Linked DNA regions of Microscilla marina ATCC 23134. The protein of the gene in region 1 binds, or shares a complex with, the protein of each later gene. Links are inferred from orthologs where the notes say so. Each region holds a gene or a part of one and is shown on either strand. Other genes may lie near its edges. The genes, in order: mfd and uvrA.

Region 1 (15,438 bases):
AGCTTACCGGAATGATTGATATTTCGGACATTGTAGGAAAGCCGGAAACTTTCTTGTTAATGACTCAAAACCACGGGTGGACTAACGACAAATTTACTGACCCTAAAGCCAATCCTGACTTAACTAACCGCAACGAAGGTAGCGTAATGTATGTTGTAAATGGATTGAAAAGATAAATCACGTGATTCTATCCCCCAGAGGTGTTTTCACCTCAACACAAACAGAGCAAGCTTGTTGGGAGCTTGCTCTTGTTTATTTATTGTTTCTCTGTTTTTTTTAATGAATGTTATGAAACTGCTTTTCAGGTTCACCCTTGCCCTTACCATAGGAGGTTGGCTGGTTGGCTGTGCTGCCAAAGATCCATCCAACACTGTTCACAAAACCGATTACTTTGCAAAGGTTCAACAAGTATACACTCAAGACATTAGTCAATGCATTGACTGGCTTGATAGCCTGGAGCAAGCCAATTCCAGAAAAGCCCTGGAAAAATATTACCTAAAAGCCCGTCAATATTTTAAATACGCTGAGCCTGTGCTGGCTTTTATGGAAATAGAAAATTATAAGTTTTTGAACCAGCCCAATATACTCAAGGTAGTAGAAGAAGATGCCACCGATATAAAGGTGAAAAAACCGGCAGGTTTCCAGGTATTAGAAGAGCAAATATTTACTGATAGCCTGGATAAAGCAGCCATCAAAAAAAATGCAGCGCTTACCCGCAACCGTCTCAAACTTATCAGAAAAAACACCCGTTTTACTTCTCATAAGCCCTATCATTTTTTATGGCTCTTGCGTGATGCCATCGCCAGAGTAGCGCTCACTGGTGTTACTGGGTTTGACTCACCTGTACTAGAGCAATCGCTCAGCGAAAGTGCCTGGATATACGAACGCCTTCAGGACTATTTACAAATATTCCAACCTGAGTTTAAAGACAGTACTTTATTCAAACAATGGAGGCAGGCCATTGACCAAAGTGTAGCTGCCCTCAAAGGAGACTTTAATCAGTTTGACCGTTATGCTTTTATTCAACAACACACCCATCCTCAACTTAAGCTGTGGGTAAAAACTGTAGACGTCTGGCAAGTGCAGTTTCCTTTTACGCTGGCGCTTAATCATGAGGCTACCTCTTTGTTTTCAGACAAAACTTTTAACCTTGCCTATTTCTCTGATCCCAAACTAGGGGTACATTCTGCCGACAAGGTAGCCTTGGGCAAACGCTTGTTCAACGATGTAAACCTGTCGGCAGACAAGACCATGAGCTGCGCCAGTTGTCACCAGGCAAAAAAAGGTTTTAGTGATGGCTTGGTGACGCCCACAGGACAAACCCGCAATAGTCCTACATTATTGTATGCTGCTTTGCAACAGAAGTTTTTTTATGATGGGCGGGCAGGTAGCTTAGAAGGGCAAATAGTTTCGGTAGTAAAAAACACCAAAGAGTTTCATACCGATCTGGCAAGTATAAAAGCATTCATTAACCGCACTGTAGACTATAAAACAACGTTTGAAAAACTGTATAAGCGTGGTGTAAACGACCTTAACATTCGTCATGCCATTGCCAGTTATATAAGAAGTCTGGCACCGTTTAACTCTAAGTTTGACCGTAACCTGAACCAACAAGAGCAAACCTTGACTGAGAAAGAAGTCAAGGGTTTTAATTTGTTTATGGGTAAAGCGAAGTGTGCTACCTGTCATTTTCCTCCCACTTTTAATGGCACCATACCACCTAATTTTCGTGAAACCGAGTTGGAAATGCTGGCTGTGCCCCAAAAGCCTGATACTGCCAATGCCACTATAGACCCCGACTTGGGCAGGTATCACTTATTTAAGGTAAACGAACGTAAGTTTTTCTTTAAGACGCCTACCGTGCGCAATGTAGCACAAACAGCACCTTATATGCACAATGGAGCATATCCCACACTAGAGTCGGTGGTAGATTTTTATAACCGAGGGGGAGGGGCTGGCATCGGTATTAACCAACCCTTACAAACATTACCACCTGATAGGCTAAACCTTACAGAAGCAGAACAAGCTGCATTGGTGGTGTTTATGAAGAGCTTGAGTGATGAGAAGAGTAAAAAACAGGTACATAAGTAGCCGCAATAGCTATAAGTCCTTAGATACCGATGTATATCGGTGCTACAAGTAAGAGTAACTCATTCATATGGCTGTGACACCTACTCATTAGGCATATTTAGTTCTATCTTGATAATATAAATAAAGTAAGTTCTTATATCCCAATTGTACTTATATGCATTGGTATCCAAGGCTTACATTGCTTTTTGATATTATTCTAATAAAAAAAAGGGTAGTCAATCAAATTGACTACCCTTTTTTTAACAAAAGTATATTCAGTAATATTATTTATTTTTTCTACGAGTTTCTCCGTCTCTTTCACCAGCCATAATCATTGCGCAACGGAAACCGATAGCAGCAGTACGACCATTTTTATCTAAGAAACGACGAGTACCAGGAGAACACCAGTAAGCCACATCTTTCCAAGAAGCACCTTTGTATACACGAACATCATCATTTACTAATGAGTTCAAAGTAGTGTTTCCTTGTGAGTTGGCAGGGTTATAAGGCTTTTTATCATCGCTGTATACACTCTTAGAGGTATCAGGGTTAAGCTTAGTACTATCAAGTCGTTGACGACGAACAGGGTTCAAATCATCTACATCACGGAAAGAGTTTGGACGATATACATCCTCTACCCATTCACTTACATTACCTGCCATATTGTACAAACCATAGTCGTTAGGAGGGTAAGCAAATACATATTCAGTGATCAAAGCACCATCATTTAGTTTACCAGCAATACCAGCATAGTCACCACGACCACGCTTAAAGTTGGCAAGCATATAACCCATTGGGTACTTCTTAGTATCGTAAGGGTTTCTTACAGAGTGACCATCCCAGGGATAAATACGTCCGTTAGATTGGTTTTCGTCATTATATTGAGTTCCAATTAAAGCTTTAGCAGCATATTCCCACTCAGCTTCAGTTGGTAAACGGAAATCAGGTACAACTACACCAGACTCCAAAGGTAATTTTTCGCCATTGGCAAAGTCAGGTACAGATTCGATTTTACCAGACTTTTCTGCCTGTAGTGCCAGGTTCTCGTTTACAACCATTGTACGCCAGCGACAAAAGTCTTGTGCCTGTACCCAGGAAATACCTACTACAGGAAAGAAACGGAAACCAGGATAACGTAGATAGTTGGCTACGTAAGAGTCGTTATAGGCGAGTTCACTTGCCCAAACAGTAGTATCAGGAAGCAAAACCTGATCTCTGTATGTTTTTAGGTCAGTAAAACCGGGAGGGAGACGAGATGAGTTGTCTGGGTTTTCATAATATGCCATATATTCTAACCAGTGGATATTGGCCACTTCGGTTTGGTCCATAAAGAAAGACTGAATACTGGCGGTTCTTTCTACGTTATCGTGAGAAAACATAATATCTTCTTCAGAAGAACCAAGGGTGAAGCGCCCTCCTTCAATAAACACCATATTAGGAGCATCGGGTTGTCCCTCGTACTCTGATACTTTGAAGCTATACTCAGAGCCTTTTTCACCTGCTTCTACGTTATACTTTACTCCCGTTACCATACTCTTTTGGTTCTTCCGGTGAACGTTCTTACTGTTTTGTAAGCCTTTGGGTTCCCGGTTAAACAAAAAACAAGAGGTCAGCATCGTAGAGCAAACTGCAAACAGACAAAATTGCTTAAAGAGCTGCATTTTATTATTCATAACCTGTTTAAACTTAAATTTATTGATAGAAAATTTAAAGCGTATAAATACAAAAGTACACTTATTATGCCAAATTCAACGTATATCCTTTGGTGAAAGTTTTTGTATTTTTTGTTTTTTACTCCCCTTATCAACGCTATTTTATAGAGGATAGTATAGAGATCGCTTGCTGAATTGAATTTACCTCGGCAAATATAATAATTGGTTTTTGCTTATGTTCCTTTAAGCGTGTTTTTTGAGGGTTTTGCTGCAAATACCGGATGATTTTGCCAAAGGTATCAGACTTAAAATAGTCGTCATTTTCAGAGTTAAAATAGCCTTTCATTGCCCCATTTTTAAGCGTAAGTTTGGTCATCCCCAAACGTTCTGCTTCCCACCTTAGCTTGACAGTTTCTATCAAATCGTTTACCTCTGATGGTGGGTTGCCAAACCTGTCCTGAACCGAGATTTTAAACTTATTGAGCTCTTCTGTTTCTTTAATGTTATCAAGGGTAGTATACAAACTAAGCCTTTCAGTGATGTTTGTAACATAGTTTTCAGGAATTAAAATGGCCAAATCGGTTTCTATCACACAGTCCGTTTTGATTTCCTTGATAGCAAGTTCACTTTCAAATAACTCCCTAAATTTGGTTTCTTTAAGTTCTTGAATTGCCTCATCTAATACTTTGTGGTACATTTCAAACCCTAGGTCACTAATAAAACCGCTTTGCTCGGCACCTAACAAATTACCTGCGCCTCTGATATCCAAATCACGCATAGCAATTTTAAAACCATCGCCCAAGTCAGAGAACTCCTCCAAAGCTGACAACCTTCTACGTGACTCTACATTGAGTAAAGTAGACGCAGGCGCAAGCAGATAACAATAGGCTTTACGGTTAGAGCGCCCCACTCTTCCCCGCATTTGGTGCAAGTCGGCAAGCCCAAAGGTATGCGCCATGTCTATAATAATGGTGTTGGCGTTGGGTACATCCAGTCCGGCTTCTATAATATTGGTAGAAATTAACACATCATATTCGCCCTCGATGAATTTCATCATAGTTTTCTCTAGCTTAGGTCCCTCCATTTGCCCGTGAGCAACCCCCACGTGGGCATCAGGTACTAGCTTAAGTACATTATTGGCTATTGATATAATATCTTTGACTCTGTTATGTACAAAAAACACTTGTCCGCCTCGGCGTAGCTCAAAGCTGATGGCGTCTCGAATAACCTCATCGTTAAAGGTATGTTGTTCGGTAGTCACCGGTTGGCGGTTGAGCGGTGGGGTTTGGATAATAGACAAGTCACGGGCACCCATTAGTGAAAAATGTAGGGTACGGGGAATAGGCGTAGCCGTAAGTGTAAGTACATCTACATTTACTCGCATTTCTTTCAGGCGTTCTTTGGTTTTTACCCCAAATTTTTGCTCTTCATCTATCACCAGCAGCCCAAGGTCTTTAAACTGGACATCTTTATTTACAATACGATGAGTCCCAATCAAGATATCTACTTTGCCTTCGTTTACTTCTTTCAGGGTTGCTTTGATTTGCTTACTGGTTTTAAAACGGTTGATATACTCTATATTACAGGGGAATTTTTCCAGTCGGTTTTTAAAGGTTTTGTAATGTTGCAGGGCGAGAATGGTAGTAGGTACCAATATTGCCACCTGTTTGCCATCATATACTGCCTTAAACGCTGCTCGAATAGCCACTTCGGTTTTACCAAAACCAACATCACCACAAACCAAACGATCCATAGGACTATTTTGCTCCATGTCAGCTTTCACATCAGCGGTGGCTTTTGCCTGGTCGGGGGTATCTTCATATATAAAAGAAGACTCCAGCTCTGCCTGGAGGAAGCTGTCTTGACTAAAAGCAAAACCTGGGGCAGATTTACGTTTGGCATATAGTTCTATCAAATCTTCGGCAATGTCGAGAACTCGTTTTTTTACCCGTTTCTTCTTGGTTTCCCATTCAGGCGAACCTAGCTTGTGTACTTTTGGAGGAGCAGAATCTTTGCCTGAGTATTTGCTGATTTTATGCAATGAGTGAATACTCACGTATAGTAGGTCATCGTCGCGGTATACCAGGCGAACCGCCTCTTGTACTTTGCCATTGGCTTCTACCTTTTCAAGCCCGGCAAACCTGCCTACTCCATAGTCTACATGGGTCACATAGTCACCAGGGTTAAGTGCCTTAAGCGCCTTCATAGTGAGTGCCTTTGACTTGGAGTGACGTTTGCCTGCCCTATACCTATGAAAACGTTCGAAAATCTGGTGATCAGTATAACACACAAAACGGTTGACATGATCCACAAAACCTTCGCGAAGGGATACTCCCAGGGCTTCAAAACTTATATTTGGGTCAAGCTCGTCAAATATTACGTGAAGGCGTTCTACTTGGCGCAACGAGTCGGCAGCAATAAAGTTAGCGTAGCCTTGACTTTGCCGCTCTTTGAGGTCGTCAATGAGGAGCGCAAAGTCTTTATTAAACGAAGGTTGGGGCTTTGCCTCTTGTACCAGGCGTTTGTCTGACTTAAAGTGAAACCGCTTACCAAATTCAACTGTGGTAAACTCTAGTAGCTTTTCCTCGAAAGAGGCCTGTGTTTCAAACAGCACGTCAGGGTCATTGATGACTTGAGTATTGCCGCTTTTTTCCAGAATCTCTTTAAAATTGTTTGCCACTTTCGTGAAACTCTTTCGGATAACATCCATTGTAGCATCATAGTCCTTGAGCCATACCTTGGTATTGTTGGGCACAAAGTTGAGAAACGACTCACGAACTTCTTGCACCAATTTGGTTTGCACATTGGGAATAATGGCTATTTGGCTTACCTGCTCTATAGAAAGCTGGCTCTCAGGGTCAAACAAACGAATACTTTCCAGCTCATCGTCAAAAAACTCAAGACGGTAAGGATAGTCGTTTGAGTAAGAAAAAATATCGACAATCCCCCCCCGGATAGAAAACTGTCCAGCTTCGTATACAAAATCGGTTTTATCAAAATCGTAAGTATGTAGTATTTCGGCAAGAAACTCAATGTCTACTTTTTCGCCTACTTCGGCGGTAAATGTATTTTCCAGTAAAGACCGTTTATTGATTACTTTTTCGACTAAAGCGCTGGGGTAGGTTACTATCATAAACCCCTCCTGATTGGTGGGGTTTTCTTCATTGGCTTTGCCAGCATCAATACTTACTACCTGAGGGTTGCTTATTTGTTGGTTGATGCGGTTGAGTACCTCGGCACGCTCCAGTATATTGGCATTTTCGACCTCCATAAATTTGTAAGGGCGTTTGTAAGAAGAAGGAAAAAACCAAATATTTTTTTTGCCCAGTAGGTTTTGCAAGTCATTGTAAAAATACAGGGCTTCGTCTCGGTCGTGCAGTACCAAAATATGATTAATACGTTGGTTTGCCTCAGTATGAATTTTATAGGTGGCACTTGCCATTACTGAGTCCAGGCTTCCTACCAGTCCCTTGACCTGAACACGTTCGGGGGTGCTGGAGCTGAGGTATTGGGCGAGCATTTGGGTGAGGCTGTCTTTAGTATAGTGGTCTACAAAATCCCTGATCTTCATAAGTATCTGTTGAGGTGCTATTAAAGTTTTGCAAATATACACAAGCTATGAGGGTAAATGCAAAATCAATGTGAGAGTATGAATTCCATTGCTCAGGCTAAAAAATATTTTTAACCCTGGAGACACCACTTTAAACTACTTTGATGGCAAAAAGTTAAACTTATAATTGTACTTTAATGCAAAATTAATAGCGTTGCCAATGTATGATCAAAAAACCATTCATGTTTTTCAAAAGCTCTATGAGACCTTAAGCTCTCATCCTGATGCTTATGTAGGCACTCTTACCAAAGTAAATACTGTTGGCACTTTGCGTACTGGTATTATTCTGTCGCCTACCTTTGAGTATTTATACAAAAACTACGCTTGGGGCTTTCATCTGATTGTTCATAACATAGCCTTTGTTGCTGTTGAGCGTTTGGAGAGGTATCAAGAAGGTTTACATTTAGAAGCAGGGCAGTTTGTCTTTGCTCACCTCAATGACGACCCTATCATTGCGCACACTCATCATAACGAAATTTTTGCGTCTATAGAAGCCCGCAAGCCTCTAGCAATTGCTCCCACCTTGCGCCATTTTTTCTTACTTTGTATTGAACTCATCAATGTGTCGCTCCAGTATCCTTTGCCTGATGATGAAGACGAAGAGAAAAACGATGAGTTAATCAAGGATCATTTTTTAGCAAATGCTGCCTCTCTTGTGTCTAAAGAGTACTTAGGCCACCTTGAGCATTTTCTGTATTTTTGATATTCTTTGGCTCACCCATCATATTTGTGAAACAAAGTATGCAAGAACGTACTACTGCCTTAGGTTGGCAAAAAGTTAAACCCATTTTTCTTTTAAATACTTATACCTGGTTCTACCAATGGGCAAGCTGGTACCATCTGTCAAGACTAATTCATACTTGCTTCCTTGATAAATACAAATATCTTTGGCTTCGTTCATTTGGGCAAGGTACGACTTATGGATACGCTCAAAGCTTGGGGGTAATAAATGATGTAATTTGTCTAATGCCTTGTCGTGCAATACTTTTTCGCCATTTTTAAGAAACACCTCAGAGTAATTGCCTGCACCTTGTACATACATTACCTCCTCTATAGGTACCAAACGGATACGCCCACTGTGTTTGATGGCTAAAAATTTTAAATGATTTGCCTGTGCTAGTTGCAAACGATCGAAGGCTTTTTGTAGCCTGTCCCGGTTAAACGGTTTGGGGACAAAGTCAAGTACCCCGTACTCGAAGGCTTCTATAGCACGCTCTTGATAGGCTGAAATAACAATGGTATGAAATGATTCTGCCACCAGGTGAGTGAGTAGGTCAAAACCATTTTTGCCATTCAGGTTTAGGTCAAGTAATAATAAGTCTACCAAGTTGATTTTTAGGTATTGTTGTGCCGCATCAAGCGATGAAAACTCATGGATTTGGGTGATTTGTCCAACAAGGATGTCTTTGAGGTGTTTTTTGATTAACTGTAAAATGGGAAACTCGTCTTCTACGATTACTATTTTCATTTGTCTGGCTATTTTTTTAGGTGAATGACATCTTGCCAACCATTTGGGGTATTTTCTGAATAAAACTCCCACCGCCCCGAAAAACTTTCGTCTAACCTGGCTTTGATGTAACGGTGCCCAGTGCCATTTGTGCCTGTAGTGGTGATTTCGTTTTTACTTTGACGATGTTTGGAAGTAAAGACATAAGTAATGCCTTGGGCGTGCAATTGTTGCTTAAGCATAAAAACCAACCCTCCTGCATGAGCATCGCTGTGGGTGATGCCGTTTTCGAGCAGCGTATGAAAAATAGCAGGAGGAATCATTACATCCTCTTTTTCATACTGTACTTCCAGGGTATAAACTGTATTTTTGCGGTAACGCATTACAGCAATATGTGCTTGGCATAAAGCAATCTCTTGCGATAAAGTAATGAGTTTTTCAGAAGCGATCTGAAGCAAAATTTTCAGCTCATCTGCCAGGGCTTCTATCAGTTTTACACTGGTAGCAGGTTCGGCTTCTATCCAACCAATGACAGAAGTAAGGGTGTTCATCAGAAAATGAGGTTGTAACTGTTTTTTAAGCAGTTCTATCTCTAATCTACTTGATCGAAGCAAGGCATTTTTTTCGGTTTGCTGTTGGGCTTTGAGTTGAATACTCAAGGAAATTAACATAAAAACAATCAGTCCAAAAAAGCCCAGAAACAAGGTCAAATCGTAGTAGTTGAGACTAATAAAACACGCAAGGATGCCACTAAAGGCTTCTAAGCTCCCCCTTTGCTTTTGCCACATAGCCCTTATAATAATGAGCAAAGCAATGAACAGTGCCGATATGTACATATAAAAAACACCTTCTGGGTTGAAGTTGAGCTGGTGCATGCTTACCAGCAACAAGGTAAGCACCAGTAAAATGAGGGGTTGTCGGGGTGGTTGAAAACGTAAGAGAAAAAATAAAACAATGAGGTAACTAATGGCATAACTTAAGGCGTCAATAATCATTAAGCGAGTAAGGTGCCAGGGGTAGGGGTATTGGTAAATTGGTTTGCTATGTTCAAACAAGGTTAATAAACAAAAACAGAGGCTTAACATGCCAAACACCAGCAAAGACGCTTGCCGATAGGCAATGAGGTAAAGTAGCAAGTAATAAATAGCAATGGTAAAAAAACTGCCTGCTAAAATGTACAAGATAGCGGTAAAAATAAGCGGACGCTGAGTGAGTTGATCATAAGTGCCCACCAGTAACAAACGAAAGCTGTTGGCAGATGAGCGGTGGTAGTTTGACAACTGAAACAATACCTGATGTTTGCCTTGGGTAGTCAAAGCACGGGGAATAATCACCGTATTATTCATTTTTCCGGGTACTTCACTGGTTTTACTATCACCCACAACGCCATTTGTTTCAATGAGTTGCCCGTCCCAATAGAGTTTATAAGAAGCTTGCAAAACTACTAACATGCCCAGATGCTTGTCAGAAGCATTGGCTAAATCTACTTCTCCTCTGAGTAGGTATGTTCCGCTTTTTTGGTGAAAATTAATTTTTTGTTGCCAAGGCGATGCTTCATTAATGCTCTTGAGTTCCAGACGTTTTATCGGGGTTACATCTTGGCCATATAGCAGGTCAAATACATAAAAGTTTTGTGCAGAAGTAACCGACCATATTGTGAGCCCTACCAATGCCAACGAAAAGGCTAACAATGCCCATACATTGCTTTTGAATTGTGTTTTAAACATTATTTTATATAAAAATATACAATGTTCAATTTAGTAGATTATAGCAGAACATGCATAGCAGTTTGTCCAGTTATATAGCCATTGGTCACAGAGACTTTCGCTTGTGAGGTAGCACAGCTTATTTTTGAGTAAACGTAAGTACATAATGCAAAAATTATCATTGTTTTTTTGTGGAATACTCACTGTGCTATGGGCAAGTTTGGCAATCAGGGCTTATTGGCAACAACAAACCCAACAACTACCTGTATTACTGGTGTTGTTTGTGGCAAGTCTGATGCTCACGTTTGGCATTCGTTTGTACTACAGTAATCGTATTCGCTAAAAATGGCTTACCATTTATACATAAACCATATATTCATGAAAACAATTCAAGTCATTACATTCCTTATTTTATCGGCTTTGGCTTGCCAGGCCCAAACTACACCTCCCACCATACCCAGTGCAAAAGGAGTATGGAAGGTGGTACTCAAAGAGCCTAGAGAGCTGGTGAAAAAATTGCGCATTTACCCCAAAGGAAAAAACTGGAAAGCCCAGTTAGGTACGAAAAACATTCCGGTAAAATATCGCCATGGGAAGTTTACCATTCGTTGGAAAAAAGCAAAGTTTGATGGGGAGTTTGCCAGAGATGCGCAAAACCCTCAACAAAAAATAATCAAAGGCTTTTGGCGGCAGTATGGTTATGTAGCCCCGGTAGAGCTACACCCCAAAAATAGTGGCTGGGAAGGAGTGCGTGAAGTTCAGTTGAAGCGATTGACCTTTTACTTAGTCATTCGCCCAAAAAAAGGCGGTAATTTTAAGGGATTTATTCATAACCCCGAACGAAACCAAGGCATTTTTATCCGAATACGTGAGATTGTACAAAAACAAAGGCAAGTACTCATTTATGGCAGAGATACTACCAAGCCTATGTTTAAGGGAATGCTGGCAAAAGATGGCAAAACTTTGCATGTGAAGTTTCGAGTGCATGGAATGACAGGCAAAGTGTTACACAAAGTAGATACTAAAAAGGACATATTGGTGCGTCCTCGTGTGGGGCAAAAAACCTATGCCTATCAAACTCCTCCCCAATTGCATGATGGTTGGCAAACTGCTTCGTTGGAAAAGCAAGGAGCAGACATGGGCAAAATTAAGGCGCTCATGGAAAAAATTCTGACTCAAAAATATATCTACCTGCATAGCATACTTATTATGCAAAACAATAAGCTCTTGTTAGAAGAATATTTTTACGGACACCACCGCGACCAGTACCACGACACCCGATCGGCAGGTAAAAGTTTGGCATCAACGATGGTAGGCTTGGCGCTTGATCAAGGTTTATTGAGCAATGTAGACCAAAAAATACTCACGTTTTTTCCTGAATATAAAGGTTCAATCAAACATGTAGGCGACCGCAAAAAACGTATTCGAATCCGCGACCTGATGTCTATGTCATCAGGGCTTGCCTGCAACGACGACAACTACGAATCGCCAGGGCACGAAGACCGCATGCAAGAGCAAAACGCCCAGCCTGATTGGGTGAAGTTTACACTTGACTTGCCTATGAAACGTGAACCAGGTAAAAAAGCCGTGTACTGTACAGGAGGGGTGAATTTGCTGGGGCAAATAGTCTCTAATGTATCGCGCAAACCCAGTTATGAGTTTTTACAAACCTATTTGTTTGAACCATTGGGTATTAAAAAATATACCATGAACATGACTCCTATGGGCAACGGCTACCTGGGAGGAGGCATTCATATGCGTCCCCGTGACCTTGCCAAGTTTGGTCAATTGTTTGCGAATAAAGGGGTGTGGAAAGGCAAACGGGTTATTTCGGAAAAATGGGTACAGCAAGCTACCCAAGGCAAAGCTACCATGCACAATGCAAGCTATAAAAACTATGGATATAATTGGTGGATTCATCGTTTTGAAGTAGAGGGTGAAAAATTTCGCTGCTTTTATGCCGCAGGCAATGGTGGACAACTCATTTTTGTGGTTCCAAAACTTGACTTGGTTACGGTAATTAATGCGGGTAATTATGGACAAGGACGTTTGTGGTTGAAATACCGCGACGAGATTATGCCTCGTTATGTGATTCCGGCATTGATGAAGGCAAAACGATGAATTAATCCGAGGCTTTTTTTGGCAAAGATGGGCTGTATTATATATCTTTTTTACACCTTTGCTAATATTTAAATACACATGAACCAAAGCATTAGAGAACGTATCACTGCTTTAGGTGGTACGTTTCATTTTCAGGGCAAAACTCTACAAGACAACATTCAAAGTATTCATTTTCCTGTGCCACTCATTATCAAGGATTTTTATTCTTTTTGTGATGAATTGGAAAAGTTCAAAACTACAAACAAGCAATTGTTTGAACACCATCAGGCACTATTTTTTAAAAATGCAGTACAGCATTTTTACTCACCTGCCAATACTTGTTACACAAATATTCGTTTTGAGCATACCCTTTTTACTCCTTTTACCAAAGGAACCAAAGACTACGAGGAGTGGGATATTGAAGAAGCAGAAGTGAGGGTGTTTATTGACGATGCGGTGCTGGAGTTTATGTTTATTGGCAATACAGATGGTTTCCCTAATCATTATTTTATCTGTTTGTCTGACAAAAGCCCCCATAACCCCATGGTGTATAGTACAGATCATGAAACTTATTTTTGGGAGATAAAAAAGGAAGGTACTTTGGAAGAGTTTTTTCAAAAGTTTTTGACCCCTTCAGAGTTTTTAGAGGTAATCAAGCAAGTAGATAATCCCAATATTTACTTTCTGGAAAAATAGTTGTTATTTATAACTAGTTGAAAATGAGTATGCTATGAATTATTAGCTACCTGTGAACCGAACCCATAGCAGCTTGCTGTGACGAGTTGTAATTAAACAGGGTTTGCCTTATGCCGACATCCCGCTTGCGGGGCATTGGTATCTAAGGACTTGCGACTTGTCGCTTAAGGCTTGCCCCTGTCAGGGTTTCTAAGATTAAAAAAATTAAATATGTGTGATTTACCCGTTTTCAAATACAACCCTGACCCGGTAAGGTTAGGGGTAATCAAAAAAGAGAGAACACATTGCCCCGTGTGTCAGCAAGAGCGAGCCTATGTTTATACAGGCCCTTTTTACACTACAGCACAAGTCAGAGGCATTTGTCCTTGGTGTATTAAAGATGGAAGTGCAGCCCAAAGGTTTCAAGGTACTTTGCAAGACTATTTAGCGATAGAAGGAATATCGCCTGACCCGTCTACTCCCCATACTATTAACTATGCCTCAGATGTAATAGATGAGCTACTGGAAAGAACCCCTGGATACAGAGGGTGGCAACAAGAAGTCTGGCTTAGCCACTGCAACGAACCTTGTGCCATCATTGATTATGTAGGTTGGAAAGAAATTGCTCACCTTCAGGAAGAATTAATGCCAGATTTAAGCGACATTCAAAGCAGGTGGAATATATCTCAGACAGAATTACAAGGTTTATTAACAAAGCCTGGAGATATTCAAGGATACCTGTTTCGCTGTGTCAAATGTAATAAACATAGGCTAACTATAGATGCCAATTAGGGCATAACTTACCCAACACCTTTTAGCTCCTCAACTTTTTTTATAAAATGTAACCTGCCTGACACTTTACTTCATTGTAATTCGCTATTTTTATATAAAACATAAAACTATTGATGAACAATGACTCAAAAATTAACCCTTTATAATTGGTTGCTGCTTTTTGTAAGCACGCTTTTTTTGCCTGGTTGTGTAGGCGAAGACGTAAAAGAAGACAGCATCAAATCTATTGAGATTACTGCCAGTAAAACTGCTTTACTTGCCAACCAAACCAGTCAGGTGACCGCCATATTGCAAAATCCTTTTGATGATAAATTTGAAGGTGAAGTGGCTTGGACAAACACCAACTCTGAAGTGGCTACCATTGATGCCAACGGAACAGTGACCGCAACAGGGGCGGGGCAAACTAAAATAACCGCCGTAAAGGAGGGGGTAACCAGTAATGAATTAATTATTACCGTGGTGAATAGCCTGACTGCTGTAGCGATGGTAAATATTACGGCACCCGCCAACAATGTAGCTGTGGGTAACACCTTACAGTTAACTGCCACTGCTCAAAATATCAATGGTGCCAACCTTACCGTAGCTAACTATACCTGGAGTAGTAACGATCCCTCCATTGCCACTGTAGACGCTAACGGTGTAGTGACGGGAGTAACGAATGGTTCTGTGATGATTACTGCCACAACTAATGGTGTCAACAGCCAAAACTTTGAACTGACTGTAGGTACAGGAAGCGAGCTCAATGGTGAGTTTAGCGGGCTTGGCAACTACAATGTGTCGGGTAGGGTAACACTTAAAATAGCCGCTAACAACACCTTGGAGATTGTGTTAGCCAGTAACTTTTCCTCGTCAGCAGGTCCAGGCTTACATGTATATCTAAGCAATAGTACTACTGGAGGGTTAGAAGTTGCCCCACTTCGTAAAACCTCTGGAGGCGATACTTATCAGGTTTCTGGAGTTACCCTTGACCAATATAAATACGTGTTGGTGTATTGCAAGCCTTTCGGTGTGACTTTTGGCGCTGCTGAGCTCAAATAAATTGTTGTTTATCCATTCTATAGTAAACTACTCATGAACAAGATATATTTATTATTTTTATTAACTCTGGGTATCGCTGTAGGTGCTCAGGCACAAACCACTTCTGAGTCACGAGCGACCAATACTGTTAGCCCTTTACTCAATGATGTTTGGATAGCCCCCAAAGGACATGGGTATGTGCAGTTGAGCCAAACAGCCATTTATGCCCAACAGTTTTACTCAGCTGAAGGCACTACCACAGACATGACCACTGCGGGGTTTTATTCTACAGAGCTAAGTGGTAGGTTGGGTTTGGGTAGTCACCTGGAAATAAGCCTACAGGCTCCTTTGTTTGTAAGAGCTACCCGC
Region 2 (14,950 bases), on another replicon or contig:
ACATCACCATTCGTGGCACTACCAAGCCACAAAATACCACCGCTACTTTGACTGTGAAAGGAGGTACCGTCAAAGGTTATTCTTCCTTTACTGTAAAAAATATTGGACAGTTTGGTGTAGGTAAACCCAAAAACAGGAAGAAAAAGGGCAACGTTGCCGATAATATAGATTGTAAAGTTTGGGTAACTTATAAATAATTACCTGCTTAACCTTCCCCCCTAAGTGATCTGGAAAAAATAAGATGTGCCAATTTAAGAAAATATATTGTTCTCAGACGATTCAAAAAAAACGGTGCATAGCCAAAGCTATGAGGCTTTTTTTTTGAGAAGAATGAGGGCAATAGATACACTTTAATGGCTCAAATTATTTATGAAAGATCACTAAAAAAAGAGTTTTAAAAACGTCTTTAAAAAGCCTTGTGTTGCTTCATTGTTACACAGGGCTTTTTTATGTATTTACTCAAAGCAGGTATTGATTAATGCTGCACGTTTCAGGAGTTATTTAATCGCTCCCAATCTCTTGGTATTTCGTCAATATTTGGGTTATTTAGCATATTAAGTAGCAGCTAAGAGTAATGTGTTCATAATATGACAGTTACACCTACTCATTAGACATATTGAATTCCGCTTTGGTATTTACAATCAATTATACAACATCAGAAAATCAAACAATGAAGAGTGATATAGAAATTGCCCGCGAAATAGCTTTAAAACCCATTGGCAAAATAGCCCAACATATAGGCTTGCCCGAAGACGAATTGATGCCTTATGGCAAGTATAAAGCAAAAGTTCCTTACCAGCTGATCAATGCCGATGACTCAAAAGCCTGCCTGATATTGGTTACTGCAATTACCCCCACCAAAGCCGGTATTGGTAAAACTACCACCTCGGTAGGTTTGGCATTGGGGCTCGAAAAATTAGGCAAAAAAACGGTGGTTGCTTTGCGCGAACCTTCACTGGGTCCTTGTTTTGGAATGAAAGGGGGCGCTGCCGGAGGAGGATACGCCCAGGTATTGCCTATGGAAGACATCAACCTGCACTTTACGGGCGATTTTCACGCCATTACTTCTGCCCATAATATGATTTCGGCATTGTTGGACAACTACCAGTTTCAGCACCGCAACACCGATCAGCAACTCAAGCAAATTTTATGGAAACGGGTGTTAGACGTAAACGACCGTTCGCTGCGCCAGATTACCACCGGGTTGGGTGGTTCGGGCAATGGAGTAGTGGCAGAGTCGGGTTTTGACATTACGCCTGCCTCAGAGATTATGGCTATTTTGTGCCTTGCCAACGACTTAGACGACTTGAGGGCACGCCTGGAGCGCATTATTCTAGGCTATACTTACGACAATGCCCCCTTTACGGTCAAAGATTTGGGTGTTTCGGGTGCCATTACAGTGCTACTCAAAGATGCCATCCATCCCAACCTGGTGCAAACCACCGAACACACGGCCTCTTTTATTCATGGTGGGCCTTTTGCCAACATTGCCCACGGCTGCAACTCGGTAGTGGCCACTAAAATATCGCTCACCTTTGGCGATTATGTCATTACTGAAGCTGGTTTTGGGGCAGACCTGGGCGCCGAAAAATTCTTTAATATCAAATGCCGTCAGGCAGGGCTGCAGCCCAAAGCTACAGTGATTGTAGTGACTTCACAAGCCTTGAAGTTGCACGGTGGAGTAGACAAAAGTGATATATCGAAACCTCACCTCGAAGGACTCAAGACGGGGCTGGCGAATCTCGAAAAGCACATTGCCAATGTACAAGGTTTTGGGCAATCGGTAGTGATTGGGTTTAACCAATATGGTTTTGACACCGACGAAGAAATGGACTATATGCGTCAATGGAGCGAAGAGCGAGGGGCTACGTTTGCCATTAACAATGGTTTTATCAAAGGGGGAGAGGGTGCCACACCTTTGGCGCAAGCCGTAATAGATACTATAGAGAAAAACCCTTCCAAACCTTTGCAGCTTACCTATGAAAACGAAGACAGCATAGAAACTAAAATTGAGAAAGTAGCCACTAAAATTTATGGCGCCAAAGAGGTGAGTTTGGGCAAAAAAGCCCACACAATGCTTAAGCGTATCAAGAAGTTTGGCCTGGAGCATTTGCCTATATGCATTGCCAAAACCCAATATTCTTTCTCTGACGACGCCAAGGCTTTAGGGGTTCCCAAAGATTTTGTGTTTTCGGTAGAAGACATGGTCATCAATGCCGGGGCTGGTTTTATTGTGGTAATCGCGGGTAACATTATGCGTATGCCAGGCTTGCCCAAGGCACCACAGGCGCAAAATATTGACCTGGTAAATGGCGATATTGTAGGGTTGAGCTAAGGTTGGGTTGATACACAGTATTGACAGGGTGTTAGGTACACCCTGTTAACTTTGTTGTAGATTCAGTTCATAGATCGCTAAAAAATATGTAATATCTTTTTTTTCAGCGAGTTACGTGTTTATTAATTAAAAATATGTAGATGATTGTGGGCTATTCAAAATTTTATAAAACTGTGTAACAAAGGCAGTATTATGCGCTGTTTTGTTGTACCAGCCAACCAAACAACTAAGGAACCAAAAAATGAGCTACTTCAAAAAAATAGCATTGATTGTATGTATGGTGTGGAGCCTGGGGTGTCTTATGCAGTGTACTTCTACTCCCGAACAAACTGTAAAAAACAAGAACCCAGAGCCTCCAGCATCGTCGCGCAGGGTAGTAGCGCCCGATACCAGCCAATACAAGCTGAACCACCTGGAGGGCAGCGAGTATATCTGGGGCAAAAAACCTTGTACTGGGGTCAACCGCTCTACTTTTAGGGCAGTGTTGGTGTTTTTGCCCCAACAGGTAGTAAGGTATGTATACACCAATGTGACAGTGGGTGACGAAGGCAAAGGTTATGAAGAACAAAAAGTATGGAAGGGCACTTACCAGCGACAAGGAAGCGAACTTACTTTGCACTTTACCCAAATTACCCAGTGGCAAAAAGGCTTTGATGATGTCAATGCTCGCCAAACCCAACAAGAAAAAATAGATAAGAAACTTGCCTTCAAAGCCGTAATGTGCCACCAAAAACGTTCGGCGCTGCAAAACCTGTCAACTGCGCTTGACCCGGAAAAAGGGGGCAATTGGGTGAAAAAGTAAATGACATATTTAGCGGTCAATTGCTAAAGTATTTCTCCTTCAACTGGGCATCCAGTGTCTCGATGTATGCCTTGCCATAAGTACCATTTTCCATATCGCCATACAACCAATAAGGTAAGTCTTGTTTGATTTCTTTACACATACTTGCCCCTGCCAATGCTATAGCGGCTACGGTGTCTACATCGCCCGTATAAGCAATACAGTTTTTGAGCAAGTTGCTCATAGTATCGGCTTGGGCAATGGCAGTAATGGCTGCCCGTACGCTCATCCAGCCTTTAGAACGTACTTTGCCCGTCCATCTGCTTAGCCAATCGCCTTTTACGTTGGCTTTTAGGTAGGGGGCCAGGTCTTGCTTTTTACCACCTTCCCAAGCAAAAAAGTGTACAATCAGCGCTGACGCTTGGGCAGCATTGATTCCGTCTTTGGTACAATGAGTGATAGCAGCCTGTATTTCGGCTTTTTCGAGTACTTCTTGTTTGTCGGCAAGTAAGCCAATGACAGGTGCCCGCATTGCGGCTCCGCTTTTGTCGCTGGTAGGGTTGATGTGGGCGAGAAACTCTTCACCACCTCCCGTATTTTTTCTCAAAAAATGGTAAAAGCCTTCTGCGTAACCTTCTCTGGGGTCGCGCTTAAAAACCTCTACAAATCTATGGGCAATATTCAATGGAGTCCACGCATCGCCCGATAGCATCAGCTCGGCTATGGCAAGACTCATTTGGGTATCGTCAGTATACATTCCAGGCAAAGTGCCCGTATGTTTGGGGTGTTGGCGGTAGCTCAAATTGTTGTGGCGCACCACCTCTTGGCGGTCTACATATTCAAAGCCCGCCCCGTAAGCGTCGCCTATGGCAAGTTCTATGAGCATGAGGGTATTGTATTTTGTGATTGTGTAACGAAACCTTGGGCTTATTATACAAATTTGTTTAAGTCACCGCTACGCTTAAAGCTAAATCAGCTGGTGTGTCATTAATAAAAATGAAATAATCGTGTACGAAGTTTTAAAATCTTTGATATACAGGTATTTACGTATAAATCAAGGGGTGAATTCGTAGGGGCTACCCCTGTGGTTGCCCTAACGAAGAGCAAACATGAGCGTATAAAACGTCTTTTAAAACTAAAAATGACCTTATTTTTGCTCTCATTAATCTTACAAAATACTTATTACCAGTTAATTATAAGACTTCGTACAGCTCTAAAAATAAAATATGAATGCCGATAAAGCAAGAACAGAGTACATTAGACGAGTAAATTTTGTTTTAGATTTTATTGAGAAGAATCTTGAAGCAGATTTGTCACTTGAGTCTTTGTCAAAAAAAGCCTATTATTCCCCTTACCACTTTCATAGAGTTTTTTCGACAATTGTAGGAGAAAATCTGAATCAGTACGTCAATAGAAAACGAATAGAACGTATCGCCTCCATCTTATTGATACGTTCAGATACGCCTATCAAAGAACTTGCATATATCTACGGATTTAATAGCGAAAGTTCTTTTTCAAGAGCATTTAAAAAGTATTATGGCATTAGCCCAACAAGATTCAAATTAGAAGGAAAAAATACACTTCGCAAGATTGGTATAGAGTTTTTCACAACTGAGAAATACATTTGTAGCATTGATCATATTAAAAAATGGATTGAAATGAATGCACAAATTGTTATAACAGAACTACAAGAAATAAAGCTTGCTGGTGTGATGCATATCGGAGAATTTGACAAGGCTGGCAATATGTTTCAAAGGTTGATGGAATGGGGCGCTAAAAAAAGAGTATTGGCCACTTCGGATTTTAAAGCCATTACCATTTATCACGATAACCCCAACGTTACTCAAACCTCAAAATTGAGATTCAGCACGTGTATAACCATTAGTGAGGACATAAATGCAGATGGAGAGATTAGACCTATCAACTTAAAGAAAGGCATTTATGCTGTTGGTCATTTTGAAATTAAGGCAGACGAAATTCCAACAGCCTGGAAAAATATGTGCATCTGGGTCATTGAAAATGGTTATGAGTTTAGAGATGGCGACTATTTTGAAATGTATCATAATGACCACAAAACTCATCCCGATCAAAAATTCATATTAGACATTTGTATTCCACTCGAAAGAACAGGAAACCTAAAACTTGAGAGAAAAAACAGGGTAGATTTCTCAGATTACAAAGAACAAAACAATCGAGGTGAAAAACATTTAGATTACCATCAACTGATAGGTTACATGAAAGAGTTGAGAGGGTTTTTACATAAAGAATACGACGTTAATTTTAAATTTGGAAATATTTATCAAGGAAACCCTGATTTTTCTTATTTCTCATTCACAACTGAGGAGTTGAAAAAACAAAAACTGAAATTTGTTATTGTATTAAATCACCAAGATTTGTTTTTTTCGATTTGTTTATCTGGTCAAAACAAAAGTATCCGAAAAAAATACTGGGAAATATTTAAAGGCAGTGATTGGGACAAATATCATTTGGCAGAATCAATTAATGACAGTCTGTCAATTGTTGACCACACCATTGTGAAAGAACCCGATTTTAGTAATCGAAGGTGTTTAACGGAACAGATTGAAAAAGAATCATTCAAATTCATAAACGAGATTAAAGGCATACTTGAATCATAAAAAACGATCGCGGTATTTGCCAAATGCCCTTTTTAATGAAAAAACAAAAAAACGGTACATCAACCCAAACTGATGTACCGTTTTTTATTATTTGTACCTGTAGTTAAGAGGCTTCCTGTTGCTCCAGCCATTTCAAAATCGCTCGGTTTGTTTCTTCTGGAAGCTCTTGTTGAATCCAATGACCGCAATCCAGGCTAATAACTTCTACCTTAGGTACAAACTCAGGTAGTCTTTCAAACTTCGGAATCAAATCATGATTGCCATAGATCATGAGTGTGGGTTGTTGGATGACAGGGTCTACATCTGCCAATAATTGCCAGTTGCGGTCAAGGTTTCTGTACCAATTGATACTGCCTGTGAACCCCGAAGTTTCGAAGGCGGAGACGAAAACAGCCAGTTCACTGTTATTCATGATGGGCTCACCGAGCGGTGTTTTTGCTTTGGCAAGATTGATCATCTCCATGCCTGGCTGAGGAGCTCTGAGGGGTTTATTCTTCCGGTATAAGTTGCGAAGGAATTGAGACGTATTTTCTTCTAGTACAGCGTCTGCAATGCCTGGCTGTCGATTGAAGTGCACAAAGTAGTAGTCGTTGCCCAGTACATCTTCCATGAACTCGATCCAGGGTTTTTCTCCGCGCTCCTGGTAAGGCAAGCTCAGGTTGATCACTTTATTGACGCGGTTTGGATGCAATAAGGTCATTCCCCAAACAACCATTGCCCCCCAATCATGGCCAATAAATGTAGCCTCTTGGTATCCGTAGTGATCGAGAAGTGCCACAAGGTCACCAGTCAAGTGTTCTAGGTCATAATCGGTTACTTCGGTCGGACAGGATGAATTGCCATAACCCCGCTGGTTTGGAACGATGACCTGGTAACCTGCTGCAACAAGGGCGGGTACCTGATGACGCCAGGAAAAGGCATGCTCTGGCCAGCCATGACAGAGTACAATAGGCTTTCCTGCATTTTGTCGGCCTGCTTCAAAAACTTCGAGTGCTATACCGTTGACTGAAATAAGAGTGGGCTTGGGAAAGTTGATGGGGTGAAATGCCGAGTTTATTACGTTTGTCATTTGTACAAATTTTAAAGGTGAATCAATGCTGCAAACGTATACCTGGCGGGTGACAACCTTATGTCAAGGGTCAGCAAAAATTAATGGTATTGATCAAAATACTCTTGTAAGGTTAAGTTGTGAGGCTTAAAATTTTCTGATAGAACTTCCATTTTTTGAATTCTGTCTAACCGAAAAAAGCGAAATTCCTTACGTAAACGACACCAGGCAATCAAATACCAGTTTTCGCTATTCACTATGGCAAACGGCTCTATTAATCTGTTGGTTGTGCCTCCCTCTTTATTGATATATTGCATCCTGACCAGGTTGTAATTGGTAAGTGCATTTTGCAAATCTGACAAATTGTTGCTATTTCTTTCTTGCTCTAAGACTTCGTTAAACTGAGTTCTATTAGCCAATAAATTTGCTTTGTCCTTGAGATTATATCTTAAAATTGATTTTATTTTATCAATTGCTTCCGAATAATCCTTTACAAAGGAGGCATCCTTGTTTTTCAACACCAACTGTTCTGCAAGTATCAAGGCATTTGCTTGCTTTTCGGTAAACATAACGGGTGGTATTCTGTAACCCTCCATGAGTGTATACCCTTTCCCTTCTTCGGTCAAAATAGGGACGCCTGCTTTCTCCAATGCTTTTATATCCCGGTAGATGGTTCTTTTGCTCACTTGAAATTTTTGGGATAATTCAGAAGCAGTAACAACTCTCTTCGCCTGGAATTGAGTTAAGATAGCGGTTAAACGAGATAATCTATTTACTTCGTTATACTCCATTTTTTTTTGATTGTCGGACGTTTGCAACCTTTCCTGCTCTTTAGAAGCAATATACATTCTCTATACAAATTTGCAGCGCAAGCACAAACTGTTCATAATCATTGGGTTTAAGTTACCGCTGCGCTCAAACTTAAACCAGCGGTGACCTCACTTTGCACACCATAAAACCATATAGCAATAGAACTGCTATCACTCCCCCTTCATCTCCATCTTCAAATACTTACCCGTAAAACCTTTTTTCTTTTTGATGAGTTGTTCGGGGGTACCCTCAAAAATGATCTCACCACCTTTTTCGCCTCCATCGGGTCCCAGGTCTACCACGTGGTCAGCTACCTTGATTACATCCAGGTTGTGCTCGATAATGAGTACCGTGTTGCCTTTGTCTACCAGTTTTTGCAACACTTGCAGTAGGATGCGAATGTCTTCGAAGTGTAGCCCCGTGGTGGGTTCGTCCAAAATGTACAAGGTTTTACCCGTGTCGCGTTTCGAGAGTTCCTTGGCAAGTTTAATCCGTTGGGCTTCGCCGCCCGAAAGGGTAGTGGCTTGTTGCCCCAGGGTAATGTAGCCTAGCCCTACTTCTTGCAAAAAACTAATTTTACGCAAGATAGAAGGCTGATGTTCAAAAAAACCTACGGCTTGCTCTACGGTCATGTCCAGTATGTCGGCAATAGACTTGCTCTTGAAACGTATCTCTAGGGTTTCACGGTTGTAGCGTTTGCCTTTGCAGGTTTCACACTCGATGTATACATTGGGCAAAAAATCCATTTCTACCAACTTCATTCCTCCCCCTTGGCAAGTTTCACAGCGCCCACCCTTTACATTAAACGAAAAACGTCCTGGTTTATAGCCCCTTATCTTGGCTTCGGGCAATTGGGTAAACAAGTCGCGGATGTTGGAGAAAAATCCCACATAAGTGGCAGGGTTTGAGCGGGGCGTGCGTCCAATCGGCGATTGATCTACCTCTATTACTTTGTCTATGTGTTCAAGCCCTTCTATTTTTTTGTAGGCAAGGGGTTTGCGCTTGGCGCGGAAAAAGTGGGTATTGAGAATAGGGTAGAGGGTGTCGTGAATAAGGCTCGACTTGCCACTACCACTCACCCCGGTAATGCACACCATTTTGCCCAAAGGCAACTTAAGTGTCACATTTTTTAGGTTGTGCCCGGTGGCTCCCTTTAGCACCAATTGGTTGCCGTTGCCTTTGCGTCGTTTTTTGGGTACCTCAATGGTTTTGCGGTTGCTTAGGTAGTCTACCGTCATGCTTTGCTGCTGCATAATCTCTTGGGGCGTGCCTTGCGCCACCACCTTGCCCCCGTGAATACCTGCCCCTGGCCCTACGTCCAGAATATGGTCGGCTTCCATCATCATATCTTTGTCGTGCTCTACCACTATGATGGTATTGCCCAGGTCGCGTAGTTCTTGTAGTGACTGAATCAGTTTTACATTGTCGCGGGCGTGCAAGCCAATGCTTGGCTCGTCTAAAATATACAGGACACCTACCAACTGAGTACCTATTTGGGTAGCAAGTCTAATGCGTTGGGCTTCTCCTCCCGACAGGGTGCGCAATGAGCGGTTGAGGGTAAGGTAACCCAACCCAATATTGAGCAATAGACTTACCCGTTTTCTTATTTCTTTGAGTATTTCGTGGGCAATTTGGTTTTGCTTTTTGCTCAATCGCTCTTCCAGGTTTTCCAACCAGTCGCCCAGGTGGTTGATGTCCATTTCGCTGAGTTGAAAAATGTTATGGTCGTCTATTTTAAAATGCAATGACTCCTTTTTCAGGCGGGCACCCTCGCAAGTAGGGCAAGTGTTGATCTGGACAAAGTCTTTAGCCCAGCTTTGCAGCTTTTCGGTGCCCTCTTCATAATTCTTTTTCATGTACGTCTTGATGCCATCGAAGGTGGTCTCGTAGGTACGCTTGTATTTGGGCGAATACACTTTGAGGAGTTCATCCGAGCCATTCAAAATAACATCAAGCAGGTCTTGGGGGAGTTTTTCTATAGGAGTGCTCAGGCTCAGCTTGTGGTTTTTGAGCATTTTTTCCAATTGCTTAAACATCCACGTGTCACGGTATTCGCCCAAAGGCGCAATCCCTCCCCGGCTAATGCTCAGCGATTTGTCAGGCATCAGGGTTTCTTCGGTAAACTCTTCTATTACTCCCAAGCCCTTGCAGTCGGGGCAGTACCCATAAGGCGAATTAAACGAGAAGGCATTGGGGGCGGGTTCGTCATACGAAATACCCGAAGTAGGGCATACCAGGTTGCGCGAAAAATGAATGGGTTTGTCGTTGCTATCGTGGAGCTGTAGCATCAACGAACCTTTGCCTTCTTTTAGGGCAGTGGCCACCGATTGGGCAATGCGCATGCGTTGTTCTGCTTTGATGGCCAGTCGGTCGACTACTACTTCTATATCGTGAATTTTGTAACGGTCTACCTGCATTTTAGGCTCCAGGTCGAGCACTTTGCCATCTACCCTCACCTTGGCATAACCAGCCTTGCGTATTTGGACAAAAAGTTCGCGGTAATGCCCCTTCCGTCCTTTGACCACGGGAGCAAGCAATAATACCTTTTGTCCTTCAAATTTGGCAATGATTTGGTCTATGATCTGATCTTCTGACTGCTTGATCATTTTTTCACCCGTTACGTAAGAAAAAGCTTCTCCGGCGCGGGCAAACAGTAAACGCAAAAAGTCATAAATTTCGGTGGTAGTGCCCACTGTAGAGCGTGGGTTGCGTGACGTCGTTTTTTGTTCGATGGCAATGACCGGACTCAAGCCGTTGATCTTGTCTACATCGGGGCGTTCCATGTCGCCGATAAAAGAACGGGCATACGCCGAAAAACTCTCCATGTAGCGTCGTTGCCCTTCGGCGTAGATGGTATCGAAGGCAAGCGATGACTTACCACTGCCACTTACCCCGGTCACCACGATCAGTTCGTTGCGGGGAAAAGTAACATCTATGTCTTTGAGGTTGTGTTCGCGTGCGCCAAAAATCTCCAGGTTATCAGTATAACCAGTTGATAGGTCTTGAGCTTCGTTATTGGTAGTTGTCTCAGTATTAAGGGTGTCCATCTTATTTACAAGGCTTGGGGAGTTCCCGGTTTGTACAATTGCATTTTTAACCAACTACAAACTTACAGTTTTTTTGTCGATTGTGTACACATAAAATGAGTAATCCAACCGGATTGTTCATTTTTTTAGCAATTTTTATGTAGAAGGTGAATAGAGGCAAGTATTAGTCCGGAGTTGGTAGTCTAATAGTAATTACGAATGATTTAATTACGAATTACGAATTGGGCGAGGCCATTCGTAGTTTAGTCCGGAATCAGTTTGAGAATTACGAGTTAGTCAATTACGAATTGTTCAATTACGAACCGACCGAAGGGAGCTCTGCTTTAGCGAATTACGAATTGTTCAATTACGAATTACGAATGGGCGCAAGGCGATGCTATGGTCTACGGACTACTAACTCTGGACTAGACTTTACGAACCGACCGAAGGGAGCTCTGCTTTAGCTAATGAGCGCGACTACGGTCTACGGACTAAATTACGAATGGCTTCGCCTCATTCGTAATTCGTAATTCGTAATTCTCAAATTCCTAATGGGCACGAGGCGACTACGGTCTACCGACTCCCAACTCTGGACTAGACTTTACGAACCGACCGAAGGGAGCTCTGCGTAAGCTAATTACGAATTGGGCGAAGCCATTCATAAATTAGTCTGGAGTTGGTAGTCCGTAGACCATAGGGTCGCTTTGCGCCCATTCGTAATTTCCTCATTCGTAATTCGTAATTAATCAATTCGTAATTCACCCATTCGTAATTAAAAATCTATATCCAACAATCCAACCAATCAGTTACTATGTGAAACAGCAAACCCACCGCTACAATGCGGGTGCGGCGAGGCAGCAACAAGCAGCTATATACCACTATAGCTGTGTAAGAATGCAATGGGTGAAAACCCACGCTGCAACGGGTGGGGTCAAAAACAGGTGTAGCCAGCAGGTGGTCAAGATCTATCAACATAGTGGCAAGCAATATGCCCCATATACTGCGCCAGTCTAAGGTAGACCAGCGAGTGTGGGCAATGCCCCAGGCAATGAGGGCGGGTGCCAAAAAGTGTAAGCTATAGTGAACCAAGGGTTTAAGTAAAAACATTACAGTTTGTTTGGGGTTACCAGTATGCACTAATACGCAGTGATCATAGCTAAATTAATACTTAAATAGTTTGATGATAAAGTGTTTATAATAAGGTGTTTATGTTGTCTCAAGTTTAGCATAGCCCCAATGGACTTCCATCTACCGATTTGATAAACCGCTAAAAATCAACGTCCTATAAAATCGGTAAGTTGCTTGTAGAGCAGCCTCAAACTTGAAGCACCGATATGCCTCGGCATCTAAGGACTTGTCTCTAAAAGCTTGCGGCTGTAGAGGCTATCAACCAATGCTGTTTAAGCATTAAAAAAACAGATGCGTGAGCCATCTGTGACAGGCTAAAGCTAAAAGCTTTGTTAAGGAACCGAGCTCAGCGGAGCTACGCCAGCATTGGACCATCGACTTCCATCTACCGATTTGATAAACCGCTAAAAATCAGTATTCTATGAAATCGGTAAGTTGCTTGAAGAGCAGCCTCAAACTTGAAGCACCGATATGCATCGGCATCTAAGGACTTGTCGCTAAAAGCTTGCGGCTGTAGAAGCTATGGACAATCAATCCAGCCAACCATAAATGACCCGCGCAATGTTTTCATACCTGCCATCCTGGTTGTTAGAGAGTAAAATTACGCAGTTGTTTTGGTGCAAGTTGCGCAAGATAATGCTGCGAAACCCCCCACTGCTTCCCGAATGATACACCGTTTGTCCGTCTTTATCGATGTGCCAGCCAAATCCATAGTTTTTGCTGAACATATTATTGTAATATTTAGTAGGCGAAAAAGCTTCTTTGAGGGTCGTTCTTTTTACCAGTCGGTTGGTGCGCAGTGCCTGGTCCCACTTATACAAATCTGCCGCTGAAGCGTATATGCCACCATCGCCATAAATGCGGTTGAACAAGTGGTCATCATACAATTTTTTGTTGTTTCTGAAGCCATACACCCTGTAAGGTAACTTGTGTTGGTAGTCAAACACTTCGCTGTTGCGCATGTCGAGGCGATTGAAGATGCGTTCCTGAAGGTAGTTGGGGTACGATTGCCGCGACACCTTCTCTATGATCAACGCCAACAGTACATATCCGGTATTGGTATATAGCCAGCTTTCGCCACATTTAAAATAGGGTTTGGGTTGTTCATTGATCAACCAGAGCAAAATGTCGCGATTGGTGGGGTAGGTAAACTTGTATTTAGAGCGTAGCACTACCTGAGCAAAGTATTCGCCATAGTTGGGCAAGCCTGAAGTATGAGTGAGCAAGTGACGAATGGTAATATGAGGGTAGGGAAACCCTCGAAGGTGCTTGTCTACAGTATCGTTATACGAGAGTTTGCCCGCTTCTTTAAGCATCATGATGGCCATAGCAGTAAACTGTTTGCTTACCGAAGAAAGTCTGAAGCTAGACTGGCTCTTAAGCGGGGCTTGGTTTCTGAAGTCGGCATAACCGTAGCTTTTTTCCAAAATTTTGAGCCCATTGTGGTTAATCAGCACATTGCCGTTAAAGTTTCGGTTTTTGTGCAAGTAGTGAAGCAGTGAGTCTGCTCTTCCGGCTATTTCGCTCAGGTAAATCTTTTCAGTAGTGGGTGGGGTTTGGGGTGACTTGTCTGACTTACAGGCAGCGGGCAGGATCAGTGCAGAAAAAAGTACCATGTATAACCTGATGATGTTCATAAATTGAGGGTTGTATATACTTTGGGTGCCGTGGGTGGGTTGCCCCAAAAAACGCTTTAGGCAATCAGATATTTTGAGTGGCTAACAAAAACAACAAACAGCCATATATAAAAAGAATGCTGCCAAAAATTATTTTGGCAGCATCGCAATATTTTTAGAAATCAAACGAACCTGTGCAGAGGTTGCGTAAGTTTAGCAGTTGGCTTAGTTGGCTTTGCTGCTATCTGCCTGGGTAGAGTCGGCTTTGATTTGCTCAGTAGAGTCAACCGTGTTGGTTTCCTCGGTTTTAGCAGCTTTAGGCTTACCGTATAATTTGTCTTTTATTTTGTTTACTCTATCACCTGCGTCTTCAGGGGTAGGGTAAGTTTGTTTGGTTTGGCGTGCCTTGGCATCTTTTCCGTCACCGTATACTCTGTTGTTGTCGTAGTCTACTTTTTGGTCAGGCACCGATGACGACGCATTGTATTTGCCGTATCCGCAAGACACTAAAGAGAACATGAACGAGATAATAATTAAATGATAAATTTTTTTAGTAAAAGTCATTGTCATTCTGATTTTATGCAAACCACGTATTTATATAAGTATATCCAGGACTATGCCTGTGTAATTTCTATCAGGTTGTAGAGTGTTTTTGTTTGAAAATGCTCAAAAAACCCTCATTTACCTGCCTCCATATTTACAACATGTGGCGCAAAAGTAGCTAAATTTATTAAAACAAATCAAAAAAAAACTTCTTTATTTTTTGCTCCATATTGCCTTTAAACTGTAGCCTGTCCAGGCAGCAAATGCTCCTACCAAGCCTCCGATTACCCCAGTTACTATAAGCAACCAATCGCCGGAAGGCAAAGCAAAAAACTGTGCTATTTTGCCAGAGAGTAAGCCATCGTTTGCCTGGTTGATAAAGTATGCGCGCGCCACCCATACACAGGCAACCCCAAAAAAACCCGATAAAAATGCTTCGAGGTTAGACCGCCCCACCAGTACAGCAGCTACAAAAGCTACTACAGCTATCCACCACCAGGCAGCAAACAACGATTGGGTAATAAATACCAAAAGAGCAATAATAATAAAGAGCATATACTATATTTTTGTAAATATAATTTTTTTCGTGACAATGAAGGCAAATTTTATGGATGTTTTAGCCAGGCCAAAACTCCAGTATCGGCAGACACGTGTGCCCACTCGGCCACTTCAAACATAATCGAAGCAACGCCACAGTTAGGCAGGCCGGCTACCGACTGCCCCGTGAGGTATTCGGTGAGGTAACTAATGGTAGGATTGTGCCCTATCATTAGCACGTTTTGGTGTTGGGGGGCTGTTTTATTAATTGCGTCCAGCATTACCTCTAGCGTGGTTTCATAAATAGACGGATCAAATATGATGTTTTTAGTGGGATAATTCAATTTTTGAGCAAAAATTTCGGCAGTAGAGGTGGTTCTTTGGGCGTTGCTGGAGTACACCAGGTCAGGCACAAAACCCTGGGTATGGAGCAGTTCACTCATAGTGTAGGCTTGTTGGGTGCCACGTGGGGTCAATGGACGCTGATGAT

What was found.
Region 2: the proteins of mfd (region 1) and uvrA are in contact, whole or in part, in a crystal structure (PDB 4DFC), measured with the Escherichia coli proteins. The link is inferred for Microscilla marina ATCC 23134 from one-to-one orthologs.

Annotation. Positions count from the first base shown.
Region 1 is NZ_AAWS01000028.1:34,879-50,316, forward strand. Bases 3,680-7,618 are described here. They hold mfd (transcription-repair coupling factor), read right to left. Parts: upstream 7,294-7,618; coding sequence 3,880-7,293; downstream 3,680-3,879. Other genes in these bases: gldJ (gliding motility lipoprotein GldJ), read right to left, coding at 3,680-3,743; M23134_RS22890 (hypothetical protein), read left to right, coding at 7,493-7,618. Also shown: M23134_RS22870 (alkaline phosphatase PhoX), read left to right, coding at 1-176; M23134_RS22875 (cytochrome-c peroxidase), read left to right, coding at 289-2,091; more of gldJ, read right to left, coding at 2,355-3,679; more of M23134_RS22890, read left to right, coding at 7,619-8,035; M23134_RS22895 (LytR/AlgR family response regulator transcription factor), read right to left, coding at 8,111-8,800; M23134_RS22900 (histidine kinase), read right to left, coding at 8,809-10,506; M23134_RS41310 (hypothetical protein), read left to right, coding at 10,652-10,828; M23134_RS22905 (serine hydrolase domain-containing protein), read left to right, coding at 10,864-12,606; M23134_RS38730 (hypothetical protein), read left to right, coding at 12,685-13,281; M23134_RS22915 (CbrC family protein), read left to right, coding at 13,492-14,052; M23134_RS38735 (DM13 domain-containing protein), read left to right, coding at 14,173-15,090; M23134_RS22925 (transporter), read left to right, coding at 15,124-15,438. UniProt on the Escherichia coli protein: Couples transcription and DNA repair by recognizing RNA polymerase (RNAP) stalled at DNA lesions. Mediates ATP-dependent release of RNAP and its truncated transcript from the DNA, and recruitment of nucleotide excision repair machinery to the damaged site.
Region 2 is NZ_AAWS01000018.1:62,667-77,616, forward strand. What follows is about bases 7,581-11,031. They hold uvrA (excinuclease ABC subunit UvrA), read right to left. Parts: upstream 10,658-11,031; coding sequence 7,781-10,657; downstream 7,581-7,780. Other genes in these bases: M23134_RS17890 (helix-turn-helix transcriptional regulator), read right to left, coding at 7,581-7,591. Also shown: M23134_RS17860 (YceI family protein), read left to right, coding at 1-197; M23134_RS17865 (formate--tetrahydrofolate ligase), read left to right, coding at 671-2,335; M23134_RS17870 (hypothetical protein), read left to right, coding at 2,577-3,137; M23134_RS17875 (ADP-ribosylglycohydrolase family protein), read right to left, coding at 3,154-4,002; M23134_RS38400 (AraC family transcriptional regulator), read left to right, coding at 4,343-5,752; M23134_RS17885 (alpha/beta fold hydrolase), read right to left, coding at 5,856-6,821; more of M23134_RS17890, read right to left, coding at 6,902-7,580; M23134_RS17900 (DUF6122 family protein), read right to left, coding at 11,417-11,743; M23134_RS17905 (serine hydrolase domain-containing protein), read right to left, coding at 12,295-13,401; M23134_RS17910 (hypothetical protein), read right to left, coding at 13,606-13,944; M23134_RS17915 (hypothetical protein), read right to left, coding at 14,137-14,478; M23134_RS17920 (SixA phosphatase family protein), read right to left, coding at 14,529-14,950. UniProt on the Escherichia coli protein: The UvrABC repair system catalyzes the recognition and processing of DNA lesions. UvrA is an ATPase and a DNA-binding protein. A damage recognition complex composed of 2 UvrA and 2 UvrB subunits scans DNA for abnormalities.